One region of the Variovorax nitratireducens genome, then DNA from elsewhere that is predicted to be linked to it. Evidence: predicted binding sites of a transcription regulator. Region 1 holds the regulator's gene; each other region holds the start of a gene.

Evidence for each region. The regulator sigma-54, encoded in region 1, starts transcription at its own class of promoters, with help from an activator protein. The targets are predictions, from matches to a motif close to TGGCANGNAANCTGCTTT.
Region 2: the regulator sigma-54 is predicted to act here: its motif matches at 2,186-2,203, upstream of ACSFA8_RS21475 (CmpA/NrtA family ABC transporter substrate-binding protein).
Region 3: the regulator sigma-54 is predicted to act here: its motif matches at 1,966-1,983, upstream of ACSFA8_RS06190 (6-hydroxynicotinate reductase).
Region 4: the regulator sigma-54 is predicted to act here: its motif matches at 1,531-1,548, upstream of nirB (nitrite reductase large subunit NirB).

What each region holds. Positions count from the first base shown of each region.
Region 1 covers NZ_JBPJZO010000002.1:735,565-739,773, forward strand. Annotated here, with positions in the region: gene lptA (lipopolysaccharide transport periplasmic protein LptA) at 1-495, shown strand, start outside; gene lptB (LPS export ABC transporter ATP-binding protein) at 567-1,337, shown strand; gene rpoN (RNA polymerase factor sigma-54) at 1,349-2,932, shown strand; gene ACSFA8_RS08790 (hybrid sensor histidine kinase/response regulator) at 3,075-4,209, opposite strand, start outside.
Region 2 covers NZ_JBPJZO010000010.1:188,068-192,276, reverse strand. Annotated here, with positions in the region: gene ntrB (nitrate ABC transporter permease) at 1-753, opposite strand, end outside; gene ACSFA8_RS21475 (CmpA/NrtA family ABC transporter substrate-binding protein) at 765-2,009, opposite strand; gene ACSFA8_RS21470 (nitrate- and nitrite sensing domain-containing protein) at 2,323-3,582, opposite strand; gene tsaD (tRNA (adenosine(37)-N6)-threonylcarbamoyltransferase complex transferase subunit TsaD) at 3,673-4,209, shown strand, end outside.
Region 3 covers NZ_JBPJZO010000002.1:187,855-192,063, reverse strand. Annotated here, with positions in the region: gene ACSFA8_RS06205 (amidohydrolase family protein) at 1-442, opposite strand, end outside; gene ACSFA8_RS06200 (TetR family transcriptional regulator) at 469-1,152, opposite strand; gene ACSFA8_RS06195 (ferredoxin--NADP reductase) at 1,155-1,928, opposite strand; gene ACSFA8_RS06190 (6-hydroxynicotinate reductase) at 2,102-3,718, shown strand; gene ACSFA8_RS06185 (UPF0280 family protein) at 3,724-4,209, shown strand, end outside.
Region 4 covers NZ_JBPJZO010000006.1:182,538-186,746, reverse strand. Annotated here, with positions in the region: gene ACSFA8_RS16900 (amidohydrolase family protein) at 1-102, shown strand, start outside; gene ACSFA8_RS16895 (3-hydroxybenzoate 6-monooxygenase) at 99-1,304, shown strand; gene nirB (nitrite reductase large subunit NirB) at 1,771-4,209, shown strand, end outside.

The sequences.
Region 1 (4,209 bases):
ACCAAGGGCACCATCATCATCCGCGGCGCGCGCATCGACGTGCGTCAGGATCCCGAGGGCTACCAGTACGGCGTGGTCACGGCCGCGCCGGGCAAGCTCGCCTATTACAAGCAGCGACGCGACGTGCCGGGTGGCGACGAGTGGATCGAGGGCGAATCCGACCGCATCGAATACGACAGCCGCGCCGACAACGTCAAGTTCATTGGCCATGCCGTGATGCGCCGGCTGATCGGCGCCAAGGTCAACGACGAGAGCAGCGGCCCGCTGATCGTGTACGACCAGAGCAACGACACCTTCACCGTGAACGGCTCGACCCTGCCGCCGGAGACCGCCGTGGCAACCGGCCAGCAGGGCAACCGTGTGCGCGCCGTGCTGACGCCGCGCACCGCCGCCCCTGGCACCCCGGGCGGCAAGGCGGCGGCGCCCGCGCCGACCCCGGCGCCGGGCACCGGTCTGCGTCCGTCCACCACGCTCGACGGGGAACCGCGCAAGTGAGCGACCTTACGGCGACGATCGACCGCAGCGGCGAGCCCTCGTTCGAAGGCGGCAGCAGCCGCGCCACGGCCGTGCCACTGGCCACGACCGGCAGCCGGCTCGAAGCGCGCGGGTTGCAGAAGACGTACGGCAGCCGCATGGTGGTCAAGAACGTGTCGCTCGACGTGCAGAAGGGCGAAGTGGTCGGCTTGCTGGGCCCCAACGGCGCCGGCAAGACCACTTCGTTCTACATGATCGTGGGCCTGGTGCGCGCCGACGCCGGCGAGATCACCATCGACGGCGAGCCGATCGCGCACATGCCGATCCACCGCCGCGCCCGCATGGGCCTGAGCTACCTGCCGCAGGAGGCGTCGATCTTCCGCAAGCTCACCGTGGAGCAGAACGTGCGCGCCGTGCTCGAGCTGCAGTTCGAGCCCGACGCCAGCGGCAAGCCGGCGCCCCTCACCAAGGCCCGCACCGAAGAGCGGTTGACCGAGCTGCTGACCGACCTGCGCGTCGACCATCTGCGCGATTCGCCCGCACTCTCGCTTTCGGGCGGCGAGCGCCGCCGCGTCGAAATCGCACGGGCGCTGGCCACGCAGCCACGCTTCATCCTGCTGGACGAACCCTTCGCGGGGATCGACCCGATCGCGGTGATCGAGATCCAGCGAATCATCAACTTCCTGAAAGAGCGCGGCATCGGCGTGCTGATCACCGACCACAACGTGCGCGAAACGCTGGGCATCTGCGACCACGCTTTCATCATCAGCGACGGGCAGGTGCTGGCACAAGGCACGCCCTCGGAGATTGTCGACAACGCCGAGGTACGGCGCGTGTACCTGGGCGAACACTTCCGGATGTAGGGCCTGCGGCAATGAAGCAAGGCCTGTCGCTGCGCGTCTCGCAGCATCTGGCGCTGACGCCCCAACTCCAGCAGTCGATCCGCCTGCTGCAGCTCTCCACGCTCGAACTGAGCCAGGAGGTCGAGCAGATGCTCGACGACAACCCGTTTCTGGAACGCACGGCGGAAGAGGCCGCCCGCGAGGAATTCGGGCTCGATACAGCCGATGCCCCGGCGCCGCGCGACGATGAATTCGCCACCGGTTCCATCGCCGGAAACACCGACGGAGCGGGCACTTCGACCGCCAGCGACTCTGAAGCCGCAGCCGCCGATGCGCCCACGGAAAGCCTTGCCGACAGCGAGCCCGACTGGGGCGGCGACGGCACGGTCGACATGGTGCCGGACGACAGCGAGTGGGGCGGCGACGCGCCGGCCCGCGCCAACAACCTCGGCAACGACGAGCGCGCCGATGCGACCGAACTGGCGCGCAGCCAGGAATCGCTGCAGTCGTTCCTGCACCGCCAGGCCCTCAGCCTGCGGCTGAACGACACCGATCGCGCGGCGCTGCGCTTCCTGATCGAATCGCTCAACGACGACGGCTACCTCGAAGATTCGCTGCCCGCGCTCGCCTCTGGCCTGGCCGGCGCCGACAACGACCAGTTCGACGACCTCGTGCATCACTTCCAGATGGCGCTGGGCCTGCTGCAGAGCCTGGAGCCGGTCGGCGTCGGCGCACGCGATCTCGGCGAATGCCTCGCGATCCAGGTGAAGGCGCTGGCGCGCCCCGACGAGAGCGAGAACGAACTGCAGGTGCGCAAGATCGCGATCGCGATCTGCAAGCTGCCGATGGAATTGCTCGCGCGGCGGGACTTCAAGCGTCTGGCCACGCTCACGCGCAGCAGCGAAGAGTTGGTGCGCGGCGCGATGCAGCTGATCGCGCGGCTCGAGCCCAAGCCGGGCCGCCGCTTCGTCGACGTCGAGCGCAACGTGGTGGTGCCCGACGTGATCGTCACGCGCACCGGCCGCGGCGCCAGCCTCAAATTCCGCGTCATGCTCAACCCCGACGTGATGCCGCGCCTGCGTGTGCACGACATCTACGCCGGTGCGCTCAAGGCGCACAAGGGCGAGGGCAGCCAGGCGCTGTCGCAGCGGCTGCAGGAGGCGCGCTGGTTCATCAAGAACATCCAGCAGCGCTTCGACACCATCCTGCGCGTGAGCAACGCCATCGTCGAGCGGCAGAAGAACTTCTTCGTGCATGGCGAACTCGCCATGCGGCCGCTGGTGCTGCGCGAGATCGCCGACGAGCTGGGCCTGCACGAGTCCACCATCAGCCGCGTGACCACGGCCAAGTACATGGCCACGCCCTACGGCACGGTCGAACTCAAGTATTTCTTCGGCTCCGCGCTCGGCACCGAGACCGGCGGCAATGCCTCGAGCACCGCGGTGCGCGCGCTGATCAAGCAGTTCGTGACCTCCGAGAACATCAAGAAGCCGCTGTCCGACAGCCAGATCTCCGACATGCTCAAGGAGCAGGGGATCGAATGCGCCCGCCGCACGGTCGCCAAGTACCGCGAGGCGCTGCGCATCGCGCCGGCCAACCTGCGCAAAGCGCTGTAGCTCGCCCCCAGGCTGCGCGCACTTCGTGTCGCTTCGCCAACCCCCTGCCGGGGGCGGCGCCAGCGGCCCGGCGGAGCCGGTTCCGCGGCACCCCACGAAGGGCGCCCCCACGAAGGCACCCCACGAAGGACGCCCGACAAAGTCAGGGGCGCAGCAAACCTTGGCCTGCTGCCGCTACCAGCACGGCGCGCAAATCCGCCGCCCGCACGGGCTTGCGCAGCGCATGCCAGCCGCGCTGCTGCGCGAGCCGCTGGGTGACCGGCTCGATGTCGGCCGATACCAGCGCGATCGTCAGGTCGGGGCGCTGTTCATGCAGCAGTTCGGCCAGCGCCACGCCGTCGAGTTCGCCGGGCAGGCGGATGTCGCAGAGCGCCACGTCGATCGCGGGCAGGTCGGCCAGTGCCAGCGCCTCGGCCGCGCTCGTGTAGATGCGCGGCTCGGCCTGCCAGTGGCGCAGCAGCGCGGCGATGCTGTCGGCCACCACCGTGTTGTCTTCCACCACCAGCACCGCGATGCCGGGGCGCAGCGGTTGCGGGTCGGCCGGCACGGGCACGGCGTCGTCAACCGCCTCGGGCAGCACCAGGTCGGCCGGCGCGGCTTCGAGCTCGAAGCCGAACACGGCGCCGCGGCCCGGCACCGAGCGCAGCGTGATGACGAAGCCCAGGCGCTCGGCCAGCCGGCGCACGATAGCCAGCCCCAGCCCATGTCCGCGCCGCAGGTTGCGCTCCACATTGCCCACCTGCTCGAAGTCGCCGAACACGCGTTGCTGCGCCTCGGGCGCGATGCCGATGCCGGCGTCGCGCACTTCCACGCGCCAGGCCGCCCCGGCACGGCGCCGTCGCACCGCCAGCAGCACGCGGCCCTGGGGCGCGAACTTGAGCGCGTTGTCGACCAGGTTGCCGAGGATGCGGCGCAGCGCCACGGCGTCCGTCCAGGCCAGCGCATCAGCCGGGCAGCGGACCCGCACGCGGCTCGACTGGCGCGCGAAGCTCTGCAGCAGAGGCGCCAGCGCCACCGGCGTGGGGTGCAGCGGATCGGCGGCGGCTTCGATGCGGCCGATTTCGAGCAGCTGGTTGGTCAGCCCCTCCAGCGCCTGTTGCGCCTGCGAGAGCGCGGCCACGGTCTGCTGCACCAGCGCCGTGGGCGCACCGCCGTCGAGTTGCTGGCGCAGCACCTCGGCCTGCAGCCCGATCGCCATCACCGGCTGGCGCAGGTCGTGGTTGGCGGCGGAAAAAAAGCGCAGCCGCTCGGCCTGCGCCTGTTGCGATGCGTGCAGG
Region 2 (4,209 bases), on a different contig from region 1:
CATCTCGGCCGCGACGATCACCAGCCAGGCGGTGCCGACCGCAAGGCGCACGCCGGTCAGCATGTAGGGCAGCACGGCGGGGAACAGGATCTTGGTGAGGATCTTCCACTCGCTGAGGTTGAGCACCTTGGCGACGTTCATGTAGTCGCTCGGCACGCGCTGCACGCCGACGGCGGTGTTGATGATCATTGGCCAGATCGAGCAGATGAAGATGGTCCAGATGGCGGCCGGGTTGGCGCCCTTGAACACCAGCAGGCCGATCGGCAACCAGGCCAGCGGCGACACCGGGCGCAGCAAGCTGATCAGCGGGTTGAACATGCGCGACATGAACTCGAAGCGGCCGATTGCAAAGCCGGCCGGAATGCCGACCAGCGCCGCCAGGCCGAAGCCCAGCGCCACGCGTTGCAGCGACGACAGAACGTTCCAGCCGACGCCCTGGTCGTTCGGCCCGTTGCTGTAGAACGGATCGCTGAACACCTTGACCGCCTGCAGCCAGGTTTCGTAGGGGGCGGGGAAGGTGCCCGCACTGCGGATCGCGATCAGTTCCCAGATCAGCACCAGCACGCCGAAGCCGGCCAGCGGCGGCAGCACGCGCATCCAGAACCAGCGCAGGTCGAGCGGAGCCCGTGGCCGGGGTTCATCGGCTTTCGGAGTTGCAGTGCCCGCGGTGCTCACCGAAGACACAGTCGGCTTGGCGGCGACGGGGGGCGACGCGGCGGCGTCGAGCGGGTTGTGGAAAACGGCACTGACCATGGTCATGCTCCTCAGGCCTTGATCTTGAATCCGTCGGCATACGCCTTCGGGTTCTTGCCGTCCCAGACGACGCCGTCCATCAGCTTGCTGCTGCGCATCGAGTCCTTGGGCACCGGCGTCTTGCTGGCCGTGGCGGCCTGCTTGTAGATGTCGATCTGGTTGATCTCGGTTGCCACCTTGAGGTAGTCCGGGTGATCCTTGAGCAAGCCCCAGCGCTTGTGCTGCGTCAGGAACCACATGCCGTCCGACAGGTACGGAAAGGTGGCGGCGCCGTCGTTGTAGAACTTCATGAAGTTCGGGTCGTCCCAGCTCTTGCCGAGGCCGTTGGTGTAGCGGCCAAGGATGCGCTGGTTGATCGCGTCGACGCTGGTGTTGACGTAGCTCTTCTCGGCGATCGTCTCGGCCATCTTGTTCTTGTTCTGCAGCCCGGTGTCGATCCACTTGCCGGCTTCGAGGATCGCGGCGGTCACGGCGCGTGCCGTGTTCGGGTACTTCTTGGCGAACTCGGCCGTGGTCCCCAGCACCTTTTCAGGGTGATCCTTCCAGATGTCCTGCGTGGTGATGGCGGTGATGCCGATGCCGTCCATGATGGCGCGGTGGCCCCAGGGTTCGCCGACGCAGTAGCCGTCCATGTTGCCGATGCGCATGTTGGCCACCATCTGCGGCGGCGGCACCACGATCGACTTGGCGTCCTTGATCGGGTTGATGCCGTTGGCGGCGAGCCAGTAGTTGAGCCACATCGCGTGCGTGCCGGTGGGAAAGGTCTGGGCAAAGGTGTATTCGCGCTTGTCCGAAGCCATCAGCTTGGCCAGCGAGGGGCCGTCGATCGCGCCCTTGTCCGCGAGCTTCTTGCTGAGCGTGATGGCTTGACCGTTGTTGTTCAGGGTCATGAGCACGGCCATGTCCTTCTTGGGGCCGCCGATGCCGAGGTGGACGCCGTAGACCAGGCCGTAGAGAACGTGGGCGAAATCGAGGTCGCCGTTCACCAGCTTGTCGCGCACGCCCGCCCAGCTGGCTTCCTTGCTCGGCACGATCTTCACGCCGTATTTCTTGTCGATGCCGAGCACCGAGGCCATGACCACGCTGGCGCAGTCGGTGAGCGGAATGAAGCCGATCTTCACTTCCTCCTTTTCGGGCTTGTCCGAGCCCTGGGCCCAGACCGCGGCGCGCAGCGCAGGGTTGATTCCCACCGCAGCGACAGCGGCGGTTTGAAGGACGGTGCGTCGGCTCAGCTTGAATTTCAGCGCATCAGTCATGGGGGCGAACTCCGGTCAAAAAAGAAGAGGCGAAAAACAAAAAGGCGTCCTCACCGCGCACGGCCGGCTCGAGCCGGGCCAGTACGGGGTAAGGACGCCTTTGTCCTGTTCGGTGGGCGACACCCGCCATTGGGTGCCACCTGCCTGCAGACCTTCGTCGGTCTATGCCAAGACTGAAAGCAAGCTGCGTGCCAGCTGATATTGGGTGCGAGCTGCTATCAAATTAATAGCTGTCGGGGCCCGTGGCATTGGCGCTGGAGGCTGATCCAGCTCAGACCTTGGGAGCGGCACTCCTATTGTGCAGCGCACCAATTCAGGTGCTGCCGGGCAGGAATTCGGCCATGGACAGCACCGATTCCGCCACGTCGACGAGGCGGCGGTTCTGGTTCATTGCTGTCTGCCGCAGCATCTTGTGAGCCTCTTCCTCGGTCATCCGGCGGTGCGCCATCAGCAGGCCCTTGGCGCGCTCGACCAGCTTGCGCTCGTTGAGCGTGGCGCGCACCGTGTCGAGCTCGTCGCTCATGGCCTGCAGCCTCTGCGATTGCTCCTGCAACATGTCGAGAATCGAGCGCTCGAGCTGGTGCCCATAGGGCGCGGCCGGCGCCAGCTCGGGGTCGTCGAAGAAGGTGGTGGCCCGCGCGGTGTGCACGGCGGTGTCGGCCACCAACTGGTCGAGCAGGGCCTGGTGCGTCTCCGCCTCGGCACGGGCCTCGGCGATCTTGCCGGCGCACAAGGTGCGCAGGTCGGCTGCCAGCCGTTCTTCCACCGCCTTCATCGCATCGATGCGCAGCGAGCAGCAGTCGAACCAGTTGGTGCTGAGTTCGCGGTCGAGCGCAGCGCCGGCGGGCGCCGAGTGCGCGACGCGGCGCAGCCGCTCGAGTTCGGCCAGTTCGGCCGCGGGCTGGTTGTGGCGCCAGACCTCGGTCAGCGCCGGGCCGGCGAAGTCGGCGAACACGTTGAAGCAGCGTTCCTGGGCCGTGATGAGCTGCAGCCATTGCTGCTGGCGCAGCGGGTCGTTGCGCCCTTCGACAAAGGCTGCCGCACCGCAGGCGCGCTCCTGGCCCGCGAATTCCTTGCCCTGCATGAAATTGAACATGGCAGCGAGCAGCCGCGAGATTTCGGGGTCAGTGGCGCCGTCGGCGGCCTCGAACACCACGGCGAGCAGGCCGGCGATCAGCTTGGCAAACGCCGCGGTGGCGTCGGCCGCGCCCAGTTCCAGTGCACCAACGCGGCGTCGCAGCACGGGCAGGGCGTCCAGCCCGGGCAACACCCAGGCGATGCGGCTGAACAGGCGGGTGCCGTTACCGACGCGGCGGCCCTCGGTTTCGAGCCGGTCGAAGCCGGTGCGCACGTCGTGTTCGAGCCGGATGCATTCGCCGATCTGCGCGCTGCGCTGCTGCGCATAGCGCTGCCCCTGCGACGCCAGCAGCACGTTGGAGAGCCCGCGCTCGCGTTGCAGCGCGTGGACCAGGCGCCCGATCGTGCCGACCAGCTCGCTGGTGCGCGCGAGCTGATCCAGCTCGTCGATTTCGCATCGGCGGGCCGCGACAAGAAAGCTCAGTCCGGATTTCATCGTGTTAGGGGGCGAGGGCGCCTGCCGTCTGTTGGAAGGATATCGAGCAACATCCGTGCCCCGAAAGTGTGCGCCCCCTAAACTCGCCCTATGCTTGTTCTGGGAATCGAATCGTCGTGCGACGAAACCGGCGTGGCCCTCGTCGAGTCGCAGGGCGGCGCTACGCCGCTGTTGCGCGCGCATGCGCTGCACAGCCAGATCGCGATGCACCAGGCCTACGGCGGCGTGGTGCCGGAACTGGCCAGCCGCGACCATATCCGGCGCGTGCTGCCGCTGGCGCAGGCGGTGTTCAACGAAGCGGGCCGACATCTGGCCGAGGTTGACGTGGTGGCCTACACGCGCGGCCCGGGTCTGGCCGGCGCCCTGCTGGTCGGCGCCGGGGTGGCCTGCGCGCTGGGTGCTGCGCTCGGCAAGCCGGTGCTCGGCGTACACCATCTGGAGGGGCACCTGCTCTCGCCGTTTCTCAGCGCCGACCCGCCCGAGTTTCCGTTCGTCGCGCTGCTGGTGTCAGGTGGCCACACCCAGTTGATGCGGGTCGACGGGGTGGGGCGCTACGAAATCCTGGGCGAAACCATCGACGACGCGGCGGGCGAGGCCTTCGACAAGAGCGCCAAACTCATGGGCCTG
Region 3 (4,209 bases), 550 kb from region 1:
CGCCGGCCAGCACCTTCACGCCGCCCGGGCGGAAATTGTCGAACGCGCGCTGCGCCGTGATGGCCAGTGCCTTCAGGCCGACGATGTCCTTGGGGCGGCCCGGCAGGTGCACTTCACCGGCCGAAATCATCGTCGTCACGCCGCCGTTCATGGTCGAGTCGATCCAGCCCAACTGGCTCTGGCGCGGCGTCCAGTCGCCGAACACCGGGTGCACGTGGCTGTCGATCAGACCAGGGGCGACGCAGGTGTTCCTGCAGTCGATGACGGTCTTCGCACCCTCGATGTTGCAGTCCTTCTCCTTGCCGACCGCGACGATGAGCCCGTCGTTCACCACGATGGTGTCGGCATCGAGGATGGGCTTGTCGATGTCGCCCGACAGCAGCAAGCCGATGTTCCTGATGACGACTTTGCCGGACTTGCCGGCCGCAGCAGCTTCTGCCATGGGGACTCCTCGTGGGTGGAGATGTTCTAGGGGGAGAGGGGTGCCGCGCTGACCGCGCGCAGCACCGTGTCGATCGCGAACGCCTCCCAGCGCGCCACGGCCTCCGCGGTTTCCAGTGGCTCGCCGAGAAAGGCGGTCAGCGTGTGCCGGTTCGACATGTAGAAGTAGCCGGTCGAGGCGATCAGAAGGTAGACGTCGCGCGCCGCAACGTCGGGCCGGAACAACCCCTTGGCGACGCCGCTGGCCAGCACCTCGCGGATCACCGCGATCGCGTGCGACGAGTATTCGCCGGCACGCAGCGACTTCGCGATGTGGCGCCCCTTGTGCAGGTTCTCGGTGTTCAGCAGCGTGACGAACTCGGGGTTCTTGCGGTAGTAGCCATGCACGAAGCGGATCACGGCGGTGAGCGTTTCGACCGGGCGGCCGGCATCGAGTGCGATGGCCGTCTCCGCGTCGTCCATCGCGCGGTACATCTCCTCGAGCACCGCGATGAACAGGCCTTCCTTGCTGCCGAAGTAGTAATAGATCATGCGGTCGTACGACTTGGCCGCCTTCGAGATCTTCTCGACGCTGCCGCCGTCGTAGCCGTATTTGGCAAACACCTTGGTCGCCGCCTTGAGGATCGCCTTGCGCGTGGCCTGCGCGGCAGCGTCGCGCACGCCGGTGCCGCGACGTTGGCCGTTGACAGCGGTAGCCTTGACCGCCGCCATGCTTACTTTTCGGCGAAGGCGCGTTCGACGACGAAATCGCCGGGGGTGCTCGTGTTGCCTTCCTTGAAGCCCTTGGCCTCCAGCATGTGCTTCAGGTCGGTCAGCATGCCGGGGCTGCCGCACAGCATCACGCGGTCTTCGGCGGCATTGAGCGGGGGCAGGCCGAGGTCGTCGGTCAGCTTGTTGCTTTCCATCAGCTCTGTGATGCGGCCCATGTTGCGGAAGTCCTCGCGCGTCACGGTCGGGTAGTAGAGCAGCTGGTTCTTGATCAGGTCGCCCAGAAACTCGTGCTGGGGCAGGTGGTCGAGCACGAGGTCGTGGTAGGCCAGCTCGTCGACCTGGCGCACGCCGTGCACCAGGATCACCTTCTCGAACTTCTCGTAGGTGTCGGGGTCGCGGATCACGCTCATGAACGGCGCCAGGCCGGTTCCGGTGCCCAGCAGGTAGAGGCGTTTGCCGGGCAGCGTGTAGTCGATCAGCAGCGTGCCGGTCGGCTTGCGGCCCACGATGATCTTGTCGCCCGGCTGGATGTGCTGCAGTTTCGAGGTCAGCGGACCTTCCTCGACCTTGATGCTGAGGAACTCGAGGTGTTCCTCGTAGTTGGCGCTCACGATGCTGTAGGCGCGCAGCAACGGTTTGTTGTTCACCCGCAGGCCGATCATCGTGAAGTGGCCGTTCGAGAAACGCAGCGCGGGGTCGCGCGTGGTGGTGAAAGTGAACAGGCGATCGGTCCAGTGGTGGACGCTGAGGACGGTTTCTTCGCTGAATGCACTCATGACTTGAAGTTGGTTCGGTAAAAACGCCGTTGCGCGTTGGCATTGCATTTGCTACATTGATTTTGAATGTAGCGTTCACAACATCAAAGTGGAGTGAATGCTACACAAAGAGCAAATCGATCACAAGCATCTTCTGAGCCAGCCGATGCGGGTGATCCCCCTGATTTTCCACGATGACCGAACACACAAAAACCGACGGGCTTCCGGGCATGGACATGCCGGTCATGGGCGACCTTGCCGGGCGCGCGCCGCTGCGCAACGACAAGATGAGCACGGCCAAGGTCGAGTGCAACGCGTGCCCGGTGCTTTGCCAGATTTCCGAGGGCCGCAGCGGCGCCTGCGACCGCTATGCGAACCGCGCGGGCACGCTGGTGCGGGTCGATCCGGTGGTGCTGCTGCGCCGCGCGGTCGCAGCCGATGCCACCGCACTGGTGCCGTTTGCACGCCCGGCGGCCGATGCATCCGCGCAATCGCCCGCCGATGGTGCACCCGACTGGAACGGCGACCTGCTGCTGGCCGACGAAGTGTTCGTCACCGGGGTCGGCTCTTCCACCACCTACCCGGACTACAAGCCGGCGCCCTTCATCGTCGGCTCGAAGGCGAAGGGTGTCGACATGGTCACGGTGGTGACCGAAGGCATCTTCAGCTACTGCAGTTTCAAGATCAAGATCGACACCGACCGCTTCCTCGGTGCCGAGCAGGCCAACGTGCGCTACAAGGGCGAGGTGGTCGGCCACGTGACCACGGCCGAATACGGCTCGCAGATGCTGTCGCTCGGCGGCGTGCATCACCTCACCGGCGGCAGCAAGAAGGAAGGCCGCATGACGGTCGAGCTCATGCAGCTGCTCGGCAACAAGAAGCCGGTGGAATGCACCATCGACGGCGGCGCCAGCCTCGTGATCCAGGCCGGCCGCGCGCCCATCGTCAACGGCGTCGAGGAGCAACGCATGCGTGTCGGATGCGGCTCGGCCGCGGTCGGCATCTTCGCGCGCCAGTTCGCCGGCGTGGCCGACGAGGTGGTGGTGGTCGACGACCACATCACCGGCGTGCTCACCCAGCACCAGGCCGGCCGCTGCCTCGACATGGCGCCTTCGGGCATCGAGATGCGCGGGCGCAAGTCGACGCCGGGGCGCTACTTCCAGGTCGCCAATCCCGGCAACGGCTGGGGCGGCACCGACATCGCCGATCCGCTGTCGATCATCGAGGGATGGGAAGCGGGGGTTGCCAAACCCGGGCTGCGCCTGCTCATGACTTCGACCACGGGCGAGCACGCCCAGTGGTATGTGCTCGACGAGACGCTGCAGCCGGTCGAGCAACCCATGCCCGACGAAGTGCGCCGCATCGTCGAGCGCATCGGCGAGAACTGCGAACCCTCGCTCTGCACCGTGCTGTTCCTCGGCGGCGCCGGCGGCAGCCTGCGTGCGGGCGTCAGCGAGAACCCGGTGCTGCTCACCCGCGCCATCAAGCGCGCGCTGGTCAACGTGACCTGCGGCGGCGCGCCGGCCTATGTGTGGCCCGGCGGCGGCATCACGGTGATGGTCGACGTGATGCGCATGCCCGACAACAGCTTCGGCACCGTGCCGACGCCGGCAATCGTCGCGCCGATCGAATTCAGCATGCGGCTCGACGACTATGCCGCGCTGGGCGGCCACACCGGCCATGTGTTCCCCCTCGAGCAGGCACTGGCACGCGGCGCCTGGCAGGACGACGGGGCGCCGCTGGCGCGGCAGTGGCAGCAGATCGATGCCGCGAATCCGTGGCCGCTCGGCCAACCGCCGATGCTCGGCTGAACACCATGTCTGCGCAACGAAACGCGCTCGACGCGCACCGCTGGCACCTGAGTCACGGCCCGATCGACATCGTGGCCGAGGCACATGGTGAGCCGCGGGCGGTCGCTGCCGCGCACGAGGCGGCATGGCAGCGCTTCGGCACCGTGCTCGGCGAGCTGGTCGACGAGTTGCCGCTGCTGCGCCAGCCGGTCGGCGAGCGTTGCGCGCTGCACGGCCCGGTGGCGCGGCGCATGTGGAGCGCCTGCTTTCCGTTCCGTGCGGCCTTCATCACGCCGATGGCCGCGGTGGCCGGTTCGGTGGCGCAGGAACTGATCCGGTTCTATGAGCGTCCCGGCATCGACCGCGCCTGGCTCAACAACGGCGGCGACATCGCGCTGCACCTCGCTACGGGGTATTCGGTGCGCGTGGGCCTGTTCTCCGACCTGGCGCGCTTCGACCCGCGCGATGTTGGCGCCATAACGACCGACGGGCAGTTCGAGATCACTGCCGAC
Region 4 (4,209 bases), on a different contig from region 1:
CACGAGGACGCCGCCCGCTGGTTCGACCGCTGCGAGATCAGCGAGAACGACCGCCAGAAGATCGGGCGCGGCAACGCGCGCAAGCTCTTCGGTCTGCCATGAGCACCGTGCAGGACAAGCGTCCCGTGCTGGTCGCGGGTGGTGGCATCGGCGGCCTGGCCGCGGCGCTGGCCCTGGTGCGCGAGGGCTACAGCGTCAAGGTGATCGAGCAGTCGGCACAGATCGGCGAGATTGGTGCCGGCATCCAGCTCAGCCCCAACGCCTTCGCGGCCTGCGATGCGCTGGGTGTTGGCGCCAACCTGCGTGGCAAGGCGGTCTACACCGAAGAGATGATCATGTTCGACGCGATCGATGCGAAGCGCGTGGCCAGCATCTCTCTCGGTGAAGGCTTTCGCGAGCGCTTCGGCAATCCTTATGCGGTGATCCACCGCGCCGACATCCATGGCGCGCTGTTCGAGGGCGTGCAGGCGACCACCGAGGGCATCGAGTTCCTGACCTCGACCAAAATCGTTCACATCGACCAGGACGACGACGGCGTGACCCTCACCGATGCAAAGGGCGGCCGGCACGAGGGCCAGGCCGTGATCGGCTGCGACGGCGTGCGCTCGGCCGTGCGTCAGCAGTACGTGGGCGACAGCATCCGCGTGTCGGGCCACGTGGTGTTCCGCGCGGTGATCGACACGGCGGAGTTCCCCGAAGCGCTGCGCTTCACCGCACCCTGCATCTGGGTCGGGCCCAACTGCCACCTGGTGCACTACCCGCTGAAGGGCGGCGACAAGTTCAACCTGGCCGTGACCTTCCACAGCGACCATGCGGAAGAGTGGGGCTCGATGGACGGCGACCCGGCCGAGGTGCAGCGCTACTTCCGCGCGACCTGCGAGCAGGTGCAGCAGATCCTGCGCATCCCCAAGGCCTGGAAGCGCTGGTCGACGGCCGACCGCGACCCGATCGAGCAATGGACGTTCGGCCGCGCCACCCTGCTGGGCGACGCCGCGCACCCGATGGTGCAGTACCTGGCGCAGGGCGCCTGCACCGCCTGCGAAGATGCCGTCACGCTGGCGCGTGCCCTGCGCCATGAAGGGGGCGATTGGCCGCGCGCCCTCGCGCTGTACGAGAAGTCGCGCGTGGCCCGCACCGCTCGCGTGGTGCTGTCGGCACGCGAGATGGGGCGCATCTACCACGCCAAGGGCGTGGAGCGGCTGGTGCGCAACGACATGTGGAAGGGTCGAGCGCAGGAGCGCTTCTACGACGCGCTCGACTGGCTCTACGGCTGGACAGCCGAAAAGTGCCTGGCACTGGATTGATTGGCGCGGCATGCACCGGCTCGACCACGACTTCGTGCTGAACCGATCCAGTCCCTGAGGGCGTTGCCGCCGGTGCCGTGCGGCGGCCGGAGCCCCAGGCCGCAGTCCGCACCAAATCGGGCGCCCGCGCGCCCCGACCGCGCACAACGCGATCGCCTGCCGAGCGGCGCACGATCGGTTTCGGTGCGAAACCGTCCCGACGCTGCCGCGCAGGCCGCGTCGCAAGTGGCACGGATATTGCTTCATCTCACCGAGTGATCCGTCGGCATCGTTGCCGCGGATATCACAGAGCCTCCGCTAATGACGGCGAGATCCGAGCGAACCGAAAGCGATGACGCTGCCAGTTCGTCTGCTCCATCCCGATTCACATCCGTTTCCATGCGGGGGCCCACTGCCGTTGTCTTTCCAGACAGCGGTTCCAGTGGCCTGCACCCTCACGGGATCGGTTGTGTGCAGGAAATCCAACATGAAAATCGCAGTAATTGGCCACGGCATGGTGGGCCACAAGTTTCTCGAGCAACTCCACGAGCTCGGCGTCGCGCAGGCAGAGGTCACGGTGCTGTGCGAGGAGCCTCGCCCGGCCTACGACCGGGTGCACCTGTCCGAATTCTTCGCCGGCAAGACCGCTGAAGACCTGTCGCTGGTCGAGCCGGGCTTCTTTGAGCGCACCGGCTTCACGTTGCGCCTGGCCGCCAGGGCGGTTGCCGTCGAGCGGCGCAATAACACCATCACGACAGCCGACGGCGAAGTGGTGCCCTACGACAAGCTGGTGCTGGCCACCGGTTCCGTGCCCTTCGTGCCACCAGTGCCGGGCCGCGACCGGCCGAACTGCTTCGTCTACCGCACGATCGAAGACCTGGAGGCCATGAAGGAATGCGGCGCCCGCTCCAAAAGCGGCGTGGTCGTCGGCGGTGGCCTGCTGGGCCTGGAGTGCGCCAAGGCCCTGCGCGACATGGGCCTGGAAACCCATGTGGTGGAGTTTGCGCCGCGGCTGATGGCCGTGCAGGTCGACGACGGCGGCGGGCGGGCGCTGCGCAACAGCATTGAGGCGCTGGGCCTGCATGTGCACACCGGCCGCAACACAGTGGAGATCATCGATGGTGCGACCGCGCGGCACCGCATGGTCTTCGCCGACGGCACGCATCTGGAGACCGACATGATCGTGTTCTCCGCCGGGATCCGCCCGCGCGACGAGCTGGCGCGCCAATGCGTGCTGGCGCTCGGCCCGCGCGGCGGCGTGGCGGTCGACAGCCACTGCCGCACGAGTGATCGCAACGTTTATGCGATCGGCGAATGCGCCTCGTGGAATGACCAGACCTTCGGTCTCGTCGCGCCGGGCTACGACATGGCGCGCGTGGCCGCCCGGCACATCGCCGGGCAGGATGACGCCGCCTTCACCGGCGCCGACATGAGCACCAAGCTCAAGCTGATGGGCGTGGACGTGGCCAGCATCGGTGACGCGCACGGCAAGACGCCGCAGGCGCGCTCCTATCAATACGTCGACGAACGCAAGCAGATCTACAAGAAGATCGTGGTCAGCGACGACGGCAAGCAGCTGCTGGGCGCGGTGCTGGTCGGCGATGCGGCCGAATACGGCACCTTGCTGCAGCTGGCGCTCAACGGCATCGCGCTGCCCGCCGATCCGGAGTTCCTGATCCTGCCGTCGAGCGACGGCAAGGCCAGGCCGGGGCTCGGCGTGGAGGCGCTGCCCGATGGCGCCCAGATCTGCTCGTGCAACGACGTCAGCAAGGGGCAGATCTGCGCAGCGGTCGGCGAGGGCGCCTGCACCACCGCCGAGCTGAAGGCCTGCACCAAGGCCGGCGCCACCTGTGGCGGCTGCGTTCCCCTGGTCACCCAGGTCATGAAGATGGAGATGGCCAAGCGCGGCATGGCGGTCAACAACCACCTCTGCGAGCACTTCGCGTACTCGCGCCAGGAGCTGTACCACCTGGTGCGCGTTGGCGAGATCCGCAGCTTCGACGATCTGCTGGCCCGGCATGGCAAGGGCCTGGGCTGCGACATCTGCAAGCCCACTGCCGCCAGCATCTTCGCGTCGTGCTGGAACGAATTCGTCCTCCAGAAAAACCTCGCCAGCCTGCAGGACAGCAACGACTACTTCCTGGGCAACATCCAGAAGGACGGCACTTACTCGGTCGTGCCGCGCATGCCCGGCGGCGAGGTCACGCCCGAGGGGCTGATCGCCGTGGGCCAGGTGGCGAAGAAGTACGGCCTCTACACCAAGATCACCGGCGGCCAGCGCGTCGACCTGTTCGGCGCCCGCGTCGAGCAATTGCCGGCGATCTGGGAAGAACTGATCGCCGCCGGCTTCGAATCCGGCCATGCGTATGGCAAGGCGCTGCGCACGGTGAAGAGCTGCGTCGGCTCGACCTGGTGCCGCTACGGCGTGGACGACAGCGTGGGCCTGGCCGTCGAACTGGAGAACCGCTACAAGGGTTTGCGCGCACCCCACAAGATCAAGTTCGGCGTCTCGGGCTGCACCCGCGAGTGCGCCGAAGCACAAGGCAAGGACGTCGGCATCATCGCCACCGAGCGCGGCTGGAACCTCTACGTGTGCGGCAACGGCGGCATGAAGCCGCGCCACGCCGAACTGATCGCTACCGACCTCACCAAGGCCGCACTGATCCAGCTGATCGACCGCTTCCTGATGTTCTATGTGCGCACGGCCGACCGCTTGCAGCGCACCAGCACCTGGCGCGAGAACCTCGAGGGCGGGCTGGACTACCTGAAGGACGTGCTGATCCAGGACAGCCTGGGACTCGCCGCCGAACTCGAAGCCCAGATGCAGCACGTGGTCGACACCTACCAGTGCGAATGGAAGACCGCCGTGAACGATCCGGCGACGCGCCAGCGCTTCCGCTCGTTCGTCAACAGCGAGAAGCCCGAC